Regions from separate parts of the Kluyvera sp. NPDC087067 genome, predicted to be linked through region 2. Evidence: predicted binding sites of a transcription regulator. Region 2 holds the regulator's gene; the other holds the start of a gene.

Region 1 (4,762 bases), on a different contig from region 2:
GTGCGCGGTCGAAGAACGCGGCGACATTATTAAAAACCACCTCGCTCATACGCTGGCGTGTCTCATGAGTCGCACTGGCGACGTGAGGCTGCAATACCACATTATCCATGGCGATAAGTTCCACAGGCACGTTCGGTTCGTCCTCATAAACATCCAGCGCGGCACCGGCAATAACGCCACCTTGTAACGCATGAATCAACGCTTTTTCGTCAACCAACGTGCCACGCGCGATATTTATCAACCATGCATGCTTCGGCATGACATTAAAAACGCTGGCATCAATCAACCCACGATTTGCCGCGCCGCCGGAAGCGGCAATTACCAGAAAATCACTTTCGTGGGCAAGCGTGTGCAGGTCAGCACACCACTGATAATCTCCGTGGTTGAGTTTTTTGCGGTCGGTGTAGAGGATTTCCATATCGAAACCGCTGGCGCGGCGGGCGATCGCCTGGCCGATATTGCCCATGCCGAAGATACCGATACGTTTACCGCTCACCTGCGTTGCCAGCGCGGGAGTCTGCTTGAGCCATTGGCCGTTACGAACAAACTTATCCCCCTGACACAGCTGGCGCGCACCGCTGAGCAGCAGCCCCATCGCTAAGTCGGCCACGTCATTGGTCAATACGCCGGAGGTGATGGTCACGGCAATGTTATGCGCACGGGTATAGTCGAGATCCACGGCATCAGTACCCACGCCAAAGACCGCCACCAGCCCCAGATTCGGCAACTGTCCCAGCACCGCACGCGTTACACCAATATCGCCTCGGGTGACTACCGCCTGCACCTCGCCGCCAACCTGCTGCAAAAATGCCAGTGGATCGGCCTGTTCGTACAGACGATAAACCTGAAATTCAGTAGCGAGTTTATCCAGCAGGCCGTCAACCACCGGCGCAATTAACAACACAGTATTCGGGTTTGCAGTATTCATCGTTTTACCTGTTTGAGAGTTCGAAAATTCGTTACGCCTATCAAACGGGTTTTCACGCTGTCATTTTGCGATCTGCATCACGCTGGATCGTGTTAGAAATCCGTGTTACGGATGACGTGATCGTGAAGGCAAAAGCCCGCGCTGCCGCGGGTTAACTGACAACAATCACGTAACATAGAAAAGACGAAGGGGGATATCAGATGGTTTCGCCCATTGACAGACGATAATGGAGGTCGACCTTCTCGATGGTCGGCAAGCCTTTTATTTTTTTGATTAAAATCTCGGTGGCAACTTTACCCATTTCGAAACGTGGCGTTAATACGCTGGCCAGTCTTGGGCTCACAATTTGCCCAATCTCCAGCCCATGGAATCCAGCAATCGCTATTTCCTGCGGTACCGCAATACCTGAAGCGAGGCACTCCTGTAACACGCCAACCGCCAGGTCATCATTGGTGCAAAGAATGGCATCCATCTCTTTATACATTTGCCGCGCTAATGTCATCATACCGGTGCCGATCGACACCGAAGAAACCTTGTTTGGCGCAATGCGCCCGACCGTTAGCCCCGCCTCTTCCATCGCTGTGCAATAACCCGCATAGCGCTGCTCATCGCGAATATCTGACATTGAACCGAAATAGATAATCTGCTTTTTGCCGCTGGCCAATAACATGGTGGTCATGTCAAATCCGGCGCGATAGTTATCAAAGCCAACATTAATCCGTCCAGCGTTATCAGATAGCCCCATCACTTCGGCTACCGGTATTTTCGCGGCTTTAAGGTATTTCTCGGCCCGTAGCGTATGCAGGGATTCCGTTAATAGCAGAGCTTTCACGTTCAGCGCCAGCACGGTGGCAATTTGCTCCTCTTCGCGCTGGCTGTCGTAATCATAATTGACCACCAGCGTTTGATAACCGTGGGCAGTGGTGACCGATTCAATTCCGGCCAGAACATCGGCAAAAATCTGGTTATTAAAGGAGGGAATTAACACGCCAATACGCGGGGCGATATTACTGCTGATGGCCGGATTATCGGCGTCAGGTTGATAACCAACTTCCGCAATAACGCTAGCAATGCGTTCCGCCGTTTCTGGCTTCACCTTTTCCGGCGTGCGTAAATAACGGCTAACGGTCATTTTGGTTACGCCCGCCAGCGTGGCGATATCATCTAACGTTATCCGTTGTGCTTTCATTACCCTGCCCGTGATTGCCGCAATCCTGTCCCACTATTATGCCTGTTGACGCCCGAAAAGAGAATGAAGCATCTTCGTAGCTAAGCCGCGTATGACGCGGTTTTCCGTGCTTTTTGCCCGTCAGGATCACACATGCTGTAACCCCTTTTTGTAACATGGTCGAGGGTGATCTTCATCACAGTTTCACTGCCGTAAAAACCGTGAGATAGACAGCATCTTCTCAGGGCCAATTCCCGTCGTAATACAGGAAACAGTGATGAACAATTTATTTAGCTTACAGGGCAAACGCATTTTAATTACCGGCTCCGGCCAGGGTATCGGCTACGTGATGGCGCAGGGGCTGGCGCAATACGGTGCCGAAATTATCATTAACGATATTTCCGCCGAGCGGGCAGAACAGGCAGCGATGAAATTACGCGATGAAGGCGCTACCGCCCATACTGCGGTCTTTAACGTCACCGACCCGGATTCTGTCGAAACCGCCATTGCGCATATTGAAGAAAACATTGGCGCTATCGACGTGCTGTTTAATAACGCCGGTATTCAGCGCCGCCACCCCTTCACCGAGTTCCCGGTCAAAGAGTGGAACGATGTGATTGCCGTTAACCAAACTGCCGTATTTCTCGTCTCACAGGCCGTTGCCAAACGGATGATGACCCGCAAGGCCGGGAAAATTGTCAATATTTGCTCAATGCAAAGCGAGCTGGGGCGCGACACCATTACGCCTTATGCCGCAGCTAAAGGCGCGGTCAAAATGTTGACCCGCGGCATGTGCGTAGAGCTGGCGCGTCACAATATTCAGGTTAACGGCATTGCCCCTGGTTATTTCAAAACGGCCATGACCCAGGCGCTGGTCGATGATAAAGCCTTTACCGATTGGCTGTGCAAACGCACTCCCGCAGCGCGCTGGGGGGATCCAGAAGAACTGGTTGGCGCGGCGGTTTTCTTATCGTCGAAAGCCTCTAATTTTGTTAATGGGCATCTGCTGTTTGTTGATGGCGGCATGCTGGTTGCGGTGTGAAAAAGGAGCCACCTATGGCAGGGCAATGCATTATTTTAATGGGCGTTTCCGGCACCGGCAAAACCACCGTCGGACACGCACTGTCGCAGGCGTTAGGGGCGAAATTTATTGATGGCGACGATCTGCACCCTCGGCAAAACATCATCAAGATGGCCGCCAGCCAGCCACTAGAGGACCGTGACCGTCAGCCGTGGCTGGAACGTATTAGCGATGTCATCTTCAGTCTCGGGCAGAAAAATGAGTCTGGCGTCCTGGTCTGTTCGGCGCTGAAAAAGCGCTATCGTGACCAGCTTCGCGAAGGCAATCCTCACCTGCGCTTCTTGTGGTTAACCGGGGATTACGACTGTATTTTACAGCGTATGCAGGCACGCAAAGGCCACTTTATGCCGGAGGCGCTGCTGCGCAGTCAATTTGCCGCTCTGGAAATACCCGACGCCAGCGAGCCGGATATTGCCCCACTCGACGTCTCAACCGATGTTTCAAGCATCGTCAGTCGGGCGTTAACCCTTTTAGCCCAATCACCTTCACAGGAAGTCCCGGCATGATTATCGATACCCTCTCTCGAGCAGAGAAAACCACCTTCTATCCCGCTGTTATTCGCCAAGCACTGCGCGCTATTATTGCGCAGGAGCCGCATACCCTGCCGCCGGGTAAATATATTGTCGAGGGCGACAACCTGTTTTTTAATGTGGTGGAAGGGGAAACCAAGCCGCTTGCTGAGCAGCGCCCGGAATATCATCAACAATATATTGATATACATATTGTCCTGGCGGGTGAGGAAATCATTGGTGCAGGGAATAAGGGGTTAGAGATCATTCCAGACGGCGCGTTTAACGATGCGCATGATATTGGATTTTGTACACAGATCGGCAGTGAAACGTTAATTCATCTGCATCCTGAGGAGATAGCGATTATCTTTCCTGGTGAACTGCATCGACCGATGTGCAGTTCCGGCGCGGGAGCACCACTGCGTAAAATTATCGTCAAAATTAATAGCGCAATGCTATAAACGCTGGCCCCGCGCCGTGGCGTGCGGGGCCGTAAATCACTTAGTTATCAAGCTCGCCCATGCTTTTCACCTGGTCGCGGTTGATTTGCTCAGTCTGACCGGTTTCGGCATTTTTGTACGACACCAGGCCAGTATCGTCATCAACCTGAGGTTTACCGTCGGTGACAATGGTTTTGCCGTCCGTCGTTTTTACCGCCTGGTTAGATGAACACCCGGCAACCGTAAAGAGTGCACCTGCGGTCAGAATTGCTACGGTCAATCGCTTATATTGCATCATGTTTCCCTCCTGATTTCGCTTGAAATTCGTTATCACTCTAACCATTTTAGGTTAACGTTTGAAAAACGTGAGGAAAACCAGAACACTCTGAAGCATTATTTTTTAACGATATCTCCACACTGCTGCGCAAAACTGACCGCCGCGCCAATCAGATTCGCATTGTTACGATGCTCGCAAAGCAGCAATGTCGGCATAAATTCTGTCAACTGCTTCTCCTGCACCAGCGCGGTTAAGCGCGCGGAAATACCGGCAAAAATGCGATCGTTCGATGAAATACCGCCGCCGATAACCAGGCAGTCAGGATCGTAGCAGACCTGCAAATTGAATAGCCCCACCGC
Region 2 (4,762 bases):
CCCATATCAACTTCCAGCGCGTCCCAACGGTCGATACCTCAAATCCCTTCGCCGCCAAAAGTATTCCCTCGCTCGATGAGAGCTTTGTGGTCATTCATTTCCGTAATCTTGATAACATCGATTACCCGTGGCTGCTGGCGATGCTGCAAGGGTCGTTTATTTCACATATGAATACGCTGGTGGTTCCCGGCGGCAAGCTAGGGCTGGCGATGGAGCTCATCATGATGCCGCTGGTGCAGCGATTGATGGAAGGAAGAAGCTAAACGGCGGTCCCGGCGGCGCTGCGCTTGGCCGGGCTACATTTCGTATGCAATCAGTAGGTCTGATAAGCATCGCGTCATCAGGCACAAGCACACAATTCGCCGGATGGCGGCTTCGCCTTATCCGGCCTACACCGTAAATACTGTGGATATTAGCAACTTGTAGGCCCGATAAGGCGAAGCCGCCATCGGGCAATTCCGAGCACAATACCGGATACAACAGTCGGTAGCCCGGACGAGGCATTTGCTCTGACCCCAGAGTCGTTATCCCTCGATCACTTCATAAGAGTGAGTGATATTCACCGCTTTTTCGAGCATCAGCGCAACCGAGCAGTATTTCTCAGCGGACAGTGAGACGGCACGAGCAACCGCAGCGTCTTTAAGATCTTTCCCCGTCACAATGAAGTGCAGGTTGATATGTGTGAACAGGCGCGGTGCCTCTTCACGGCGTTCAGAAGTCAGCTTCACTTCACAATCTGAGACGTCATTGCGGCCCTTTTGCAAAATGGAAACCACATCGATTGCGCTACAGCCACCGGCGGCCATTAAGACGACTTCCATTGGGCTTGGCGCTTTATCGCCCGAGTTGCCGTCCATCAAAATCTGGTGGCCTGAAGCAGACTCTCCGAGGAAGGTTAAGCCTTCAATCCATTTCACACGCGCTTGCATATTATTTAACTCCCAGGTTGCAATTTTCTTCTCAGATTACGCGTACATAACAATTCTCGCAATGGAAGGCGATCGCCGTCATGCTGAAGCGAGACACCAGGAGACACGCGCCTAAAGCTATGCTAAAACAGTCAGGATGCTACGGTAATACATAAACGTACTGCATGTATGCAGAGGACATCACATTACTGGCTGCGGCACGATTCGACAGCCGACTTCCCAGGTAACGGGAAGGATACTATTGCAACCAGTGGCTGCAATGTTTTTGCCGCTGGGAAGAGCTTATAACAGAGGATAACCGCGCATGGTGCTTGGCAAACCGCAAACAGACCCGACTCTCGAATGGTTCTTGTCTCATTGCCATATTCATAAGTACCCATCGAAGAGCACGCTGATTCACCAGGGTGAAAAAGCTGAAACGCTGTATTACATCGTCAAAGGCTCAGTGGCAGTACTCATCAAGGATGAAGAAGGTAAAGAGATGATTCTCTCTTACCTCAACCAGGGTGACTTTATCGGCGAATTGGGCCTGTTTGAAGAAGGCCAGGAACGCAGCGCGTGGGTACGGGCAAAAACCGCTTGTGAAGTTGCTGAAATCTCTTATAAAAAATTCCGCCAGCTGATTCAGGTAAACCCAGACATCCTGATGCGTTTGTCTTCGCAAATGGCACGTCGTCTGCAGATTACCTCCGAAAAAGTGGGCAACCTGGCATTCCTGGACGTGACCGGACGCATCGCCCAGACTCTGCTGAATCTGGCTAAACAGCCGGACGCCATGACTCACCCAGACGGTATGCAGATTAAAATCACCCGTCAGGAAATCGGTCAGATCGTCGGTTGTTCCCGCGAAACCGTGGGCCGTATTTTGAAAATGCTCGAAGATCAAAACCTGATCTCCGCTCACGGCAAAACTATTGTCGTCTACGGTACTCGCTGATCCAGCCAAAACGGCATAGTGCTCACGCAGTATGCCGTTTTTGTTTTCCCTCATGTGGCGCAGGCTGATTTACCACCCGGAAGTCAACTATGCACTGCGGCAAACGCTGGTGTTATGTTTGCCGGTCGCCATTGGCCTACTCTTCGGCCATCTTCAGCAAGGTCTGCTGTTCTCACTGGTTCCCGCGTGTTGCAACATCGCAGGTCTTGATACGCCCCATAAGCGTTTTTTCAAACGCCTGACTATCGGCGGCTGCCTGTTTGCCGGATGCAGCCTCGCCGTACAGCTATTGCTGGCGCATCACATTCCACTGCCGTTCATTCTGACCGGGCTGGCGCTGCTGCTGGGCGTAACGGCAGAGATCAGCGCCTTACACGGGCGATTGCTCCCCGCCTCGCTGATTGCGGCTATTTTCACCTTAAGCCTCGCCGGTAACATGCCTATCTGGCAGCCATTGCTGCTGTATGCGCTTGGCACGCTGTGGTATGGCTTATTCAACTGGTGGTGGTTCTGGATGTGGCGCGAACAGCCGCTGCGCGAATCGCTAAGCCTGCTCTATCGCCAGCTCGCCGAATACTGCGAAGCCAAATACAGCCTGCTGACTCAGCATACGGACCCCAGCACCGCGCTGCCGCCGTTGCTAAACCGTCAGCAAAAGGTGGTGGATCTCATTTCCCAATGCTATCAGCAACTTCATATGCTGGCGGCAAACCGACACAATGACTACAAGCGCCTGCTGCGCGCTTTTCAGGTAGGGCTAGATTTACAAGAACATATCTCGGTGAGTTTGCATCAGCCAGAAGAGGTGCAAAAACTGGTGGAACGCAGCCACGCGGAAGCAGTGATCCGCTGGAACGCGCAGACCGTCGCGGCACGGTTGCGCGTACTCGCGGATGATATTCTCTATCACCGTTACCCCAGCCGCTTCACGATGGAAAAACAGATTGGCGCGCTGGAAAAAATCGCCGCCCAGCATCCTGATAACCCGGTCGGCCAGTTCTGCGCCTGGCACTTTAGCCGAATCGCCAGAGTCCTGCGCGCCCAGCGTCCGCTCTACCCGCGCGACCTGATGGCGGATAAGGAACGCCGCCTGCCGCTGTTCCCGGCCATTAAAAGCTACCTGTCGCTAAAATCGCCCGCGCTACGCAACGCCGGGAGGCTAAGCGTGATGCTGAGTATCGCCAGCCTGATGGGCACGGCGCTGCATCTGCCAAAACCGTACTGGATCCTGATGACGGTGCTGCTGGTGACGCAAAACGGTTATGGCGCTACCCGCGTGCGAATTTTCCACCGTGCGGCGGGCACCCTGGCGGGCCTGGTGATCGCCGCCATCGCCCTGCACTTCCACGCGCCGCAGGGGCTCGCGCTTACCGGGATGCTGATTATCACGCTCGTCAGCTACCTGATTATTCGCCGCAGCTACGGTTGGGCCACCGTTGGCTTTACGGTCACCGCGGTATACACGCTGCAAATCCTCACGCTTAACGGCGAACAGTTTATTGTTGCCCGCTTTATCGACACCATCATCGGCTGCCTGATTGCGTTCGGCGGCATGCTCTGGTTATGGCCGCAGTGGCAAAGCGGTCAGCTACGGCAAAATGCCCAGGCGGCGCTGGAAGCCGATCAGGACGCCATTCGTCTGATCCTAAGCCCCGACCCGCAGGCGCCTAAGCTTGCTTATCAGCGCATGCGCGTCAACCAGGCGCACAATACGCTGTTTAACACCTTAAACCAGGCCATGCAGGAGCCGGGCTTTAACTCACGCTATTTGGAAGACATGAAGCTGTGGGTCACTCACAGTCAGTTTATCGTTGAGCACATCAACGCCATGACGACGCTTGCGCGCGAACACAACATGCTGACACCCGATTTAGCGCAACAGTATCTGGAGTCGTGCGAAATTGCCCTACAGCGCTGCCAGCAACGTCTGGAGTACGATGAAGCGGGAAGCGGCGGAGAGGTGAACATTATGGAGTCGCCGGACGCGCTGTCCCACGGCGCGCTAAGCACTATGGAACAGCATCTCCAGCGTATTCTGGGGCATCTCAACACCATGCACACCATCTCTTCGGTGGCGTGGCGTCAGCGCCCACGGCATGGCGGCTGGTTAAAGCGACGAGCTAGCTGACGATTTTCGCCACGGCCTGCGAGAAGCGCTGCATCCCTTCGTCGATATCCACTTCCTCCACCACCAGCGATGGCGCAAAGCGCATTACGTCCGGGCCCGCGTTAAGCACCATCACGCCGACGTCAGCCGCCGCGTAAAGGAAATCACGCGCGCGACCTTTGTACTTCGCATTCAGCTCGGCGCCAATCAATAGCCCCATGCCGCGCACGTCGCTAAACACATCATACTTCGCGTTAATCTGGTGCAGATGCTGAACAAACCGTTCACGTTTTGCATTCACGCCGTTGAGCACTTCTGGCGTGTTGATAATATCGAACGCGGCACCGGCAACGGCGCAGGCCAGCGGATTACCGCCATAGGTAGAACCGTGTGAACCGACGTGGAAGGCATTGGCAATGTCTTCGGTGGTCAGCACCGCGCTCACCGGGAAGCCGCCGCCCAGCGCTTTGGCGCTGGTTAAGATATCCGGCGTTACGCCATAGTGCATATAGGCAAACAGAGAACCGGTACGGCCCATGCCGCTTTGCACCTCATCAAACACCAGCAGCGCCTGATGTTTATCACACAACGCGCGCAGGCCTTGCAGGAATTCCGGCGTCGCCGCCAGCACGCCGCCTTCGCCCTGAATCGGCTCGACCACGATGGCGCAGGTGTGATCATCCATCACCGCTTCAACCGCATGCAGGTCGTTAAATGGCACGTGGATGATATCGGCCGGTTTCGGGCCAAAGCCGTCGGAATATTTTGGCTGACCGCCCACGGAAACGG

What was found. The regulator CRP, encoded in region 2, controls carbon source genes, mostly activating them, when cyclic AMP is high. The targets are predictions, from matches to a motif close to ATGTGANNNNNNTCACAT.
Region 1: a site for CRP is predicted at 2,281-2,298, ahead of idnO (gluconate 5-dehydrogenase). Genes of this name have one in related genera too.

What each region holds. Positions count from the first base shown of each region.
Region 1 is NZ_JBIUZS010000007.1:168,813-173,574, reverse strand. Features, by position in the region: gene ACIPDS_RS17895 (2-hydroxyacid dehydrogenase) at 1-928, opposite strand, end outside; gene ACIPDS_RS17890 (LacI family DNA-binding transcriptional regulator) at 1,125-2,117, opposite strand; gene idnO (gluconate 5-dehydrogenase) at 2,374-3,138, shown strand; gene ACIPDS_RS17880 (gluconokinase) at 3,153-3,683, shown strand; gene ACIPDS_RS17875 (YhcH/YjgK/YiaL family protein) at 3,680-4,147, shown strand; gene ACIPDS_RS17870 (YgdI/YgdR family lipoprotein) at 4,188-4,421, opposite strand; gene ACIPDS_RS17865 (ROK family protein) at 4,520-4,762, opposite strand, start outside.
Region 2 is NZ_JBIUZS010000010.1:51,974-56,735, reverse strand. Features, by position in the region: gene ACIPDS_RS20010 (phosphoribulokinase) at 1-263, shown strand, start outside; gene ACIPDS_RS20005 (OsmC family protein) at 525-929, opposite strand; gene crp (cAMP-activated global transcriptional regulator CRP) at 1,234-1,866, shown strand; gene ACIPDS_RS19995 (YccS/YhfK family putative transporter) at 1,919-3,994, shown strand; gene ACIPDS_RS19990 (aspartate aminotransferase family protein) at 3,987-4,762, opposite strand, start outside.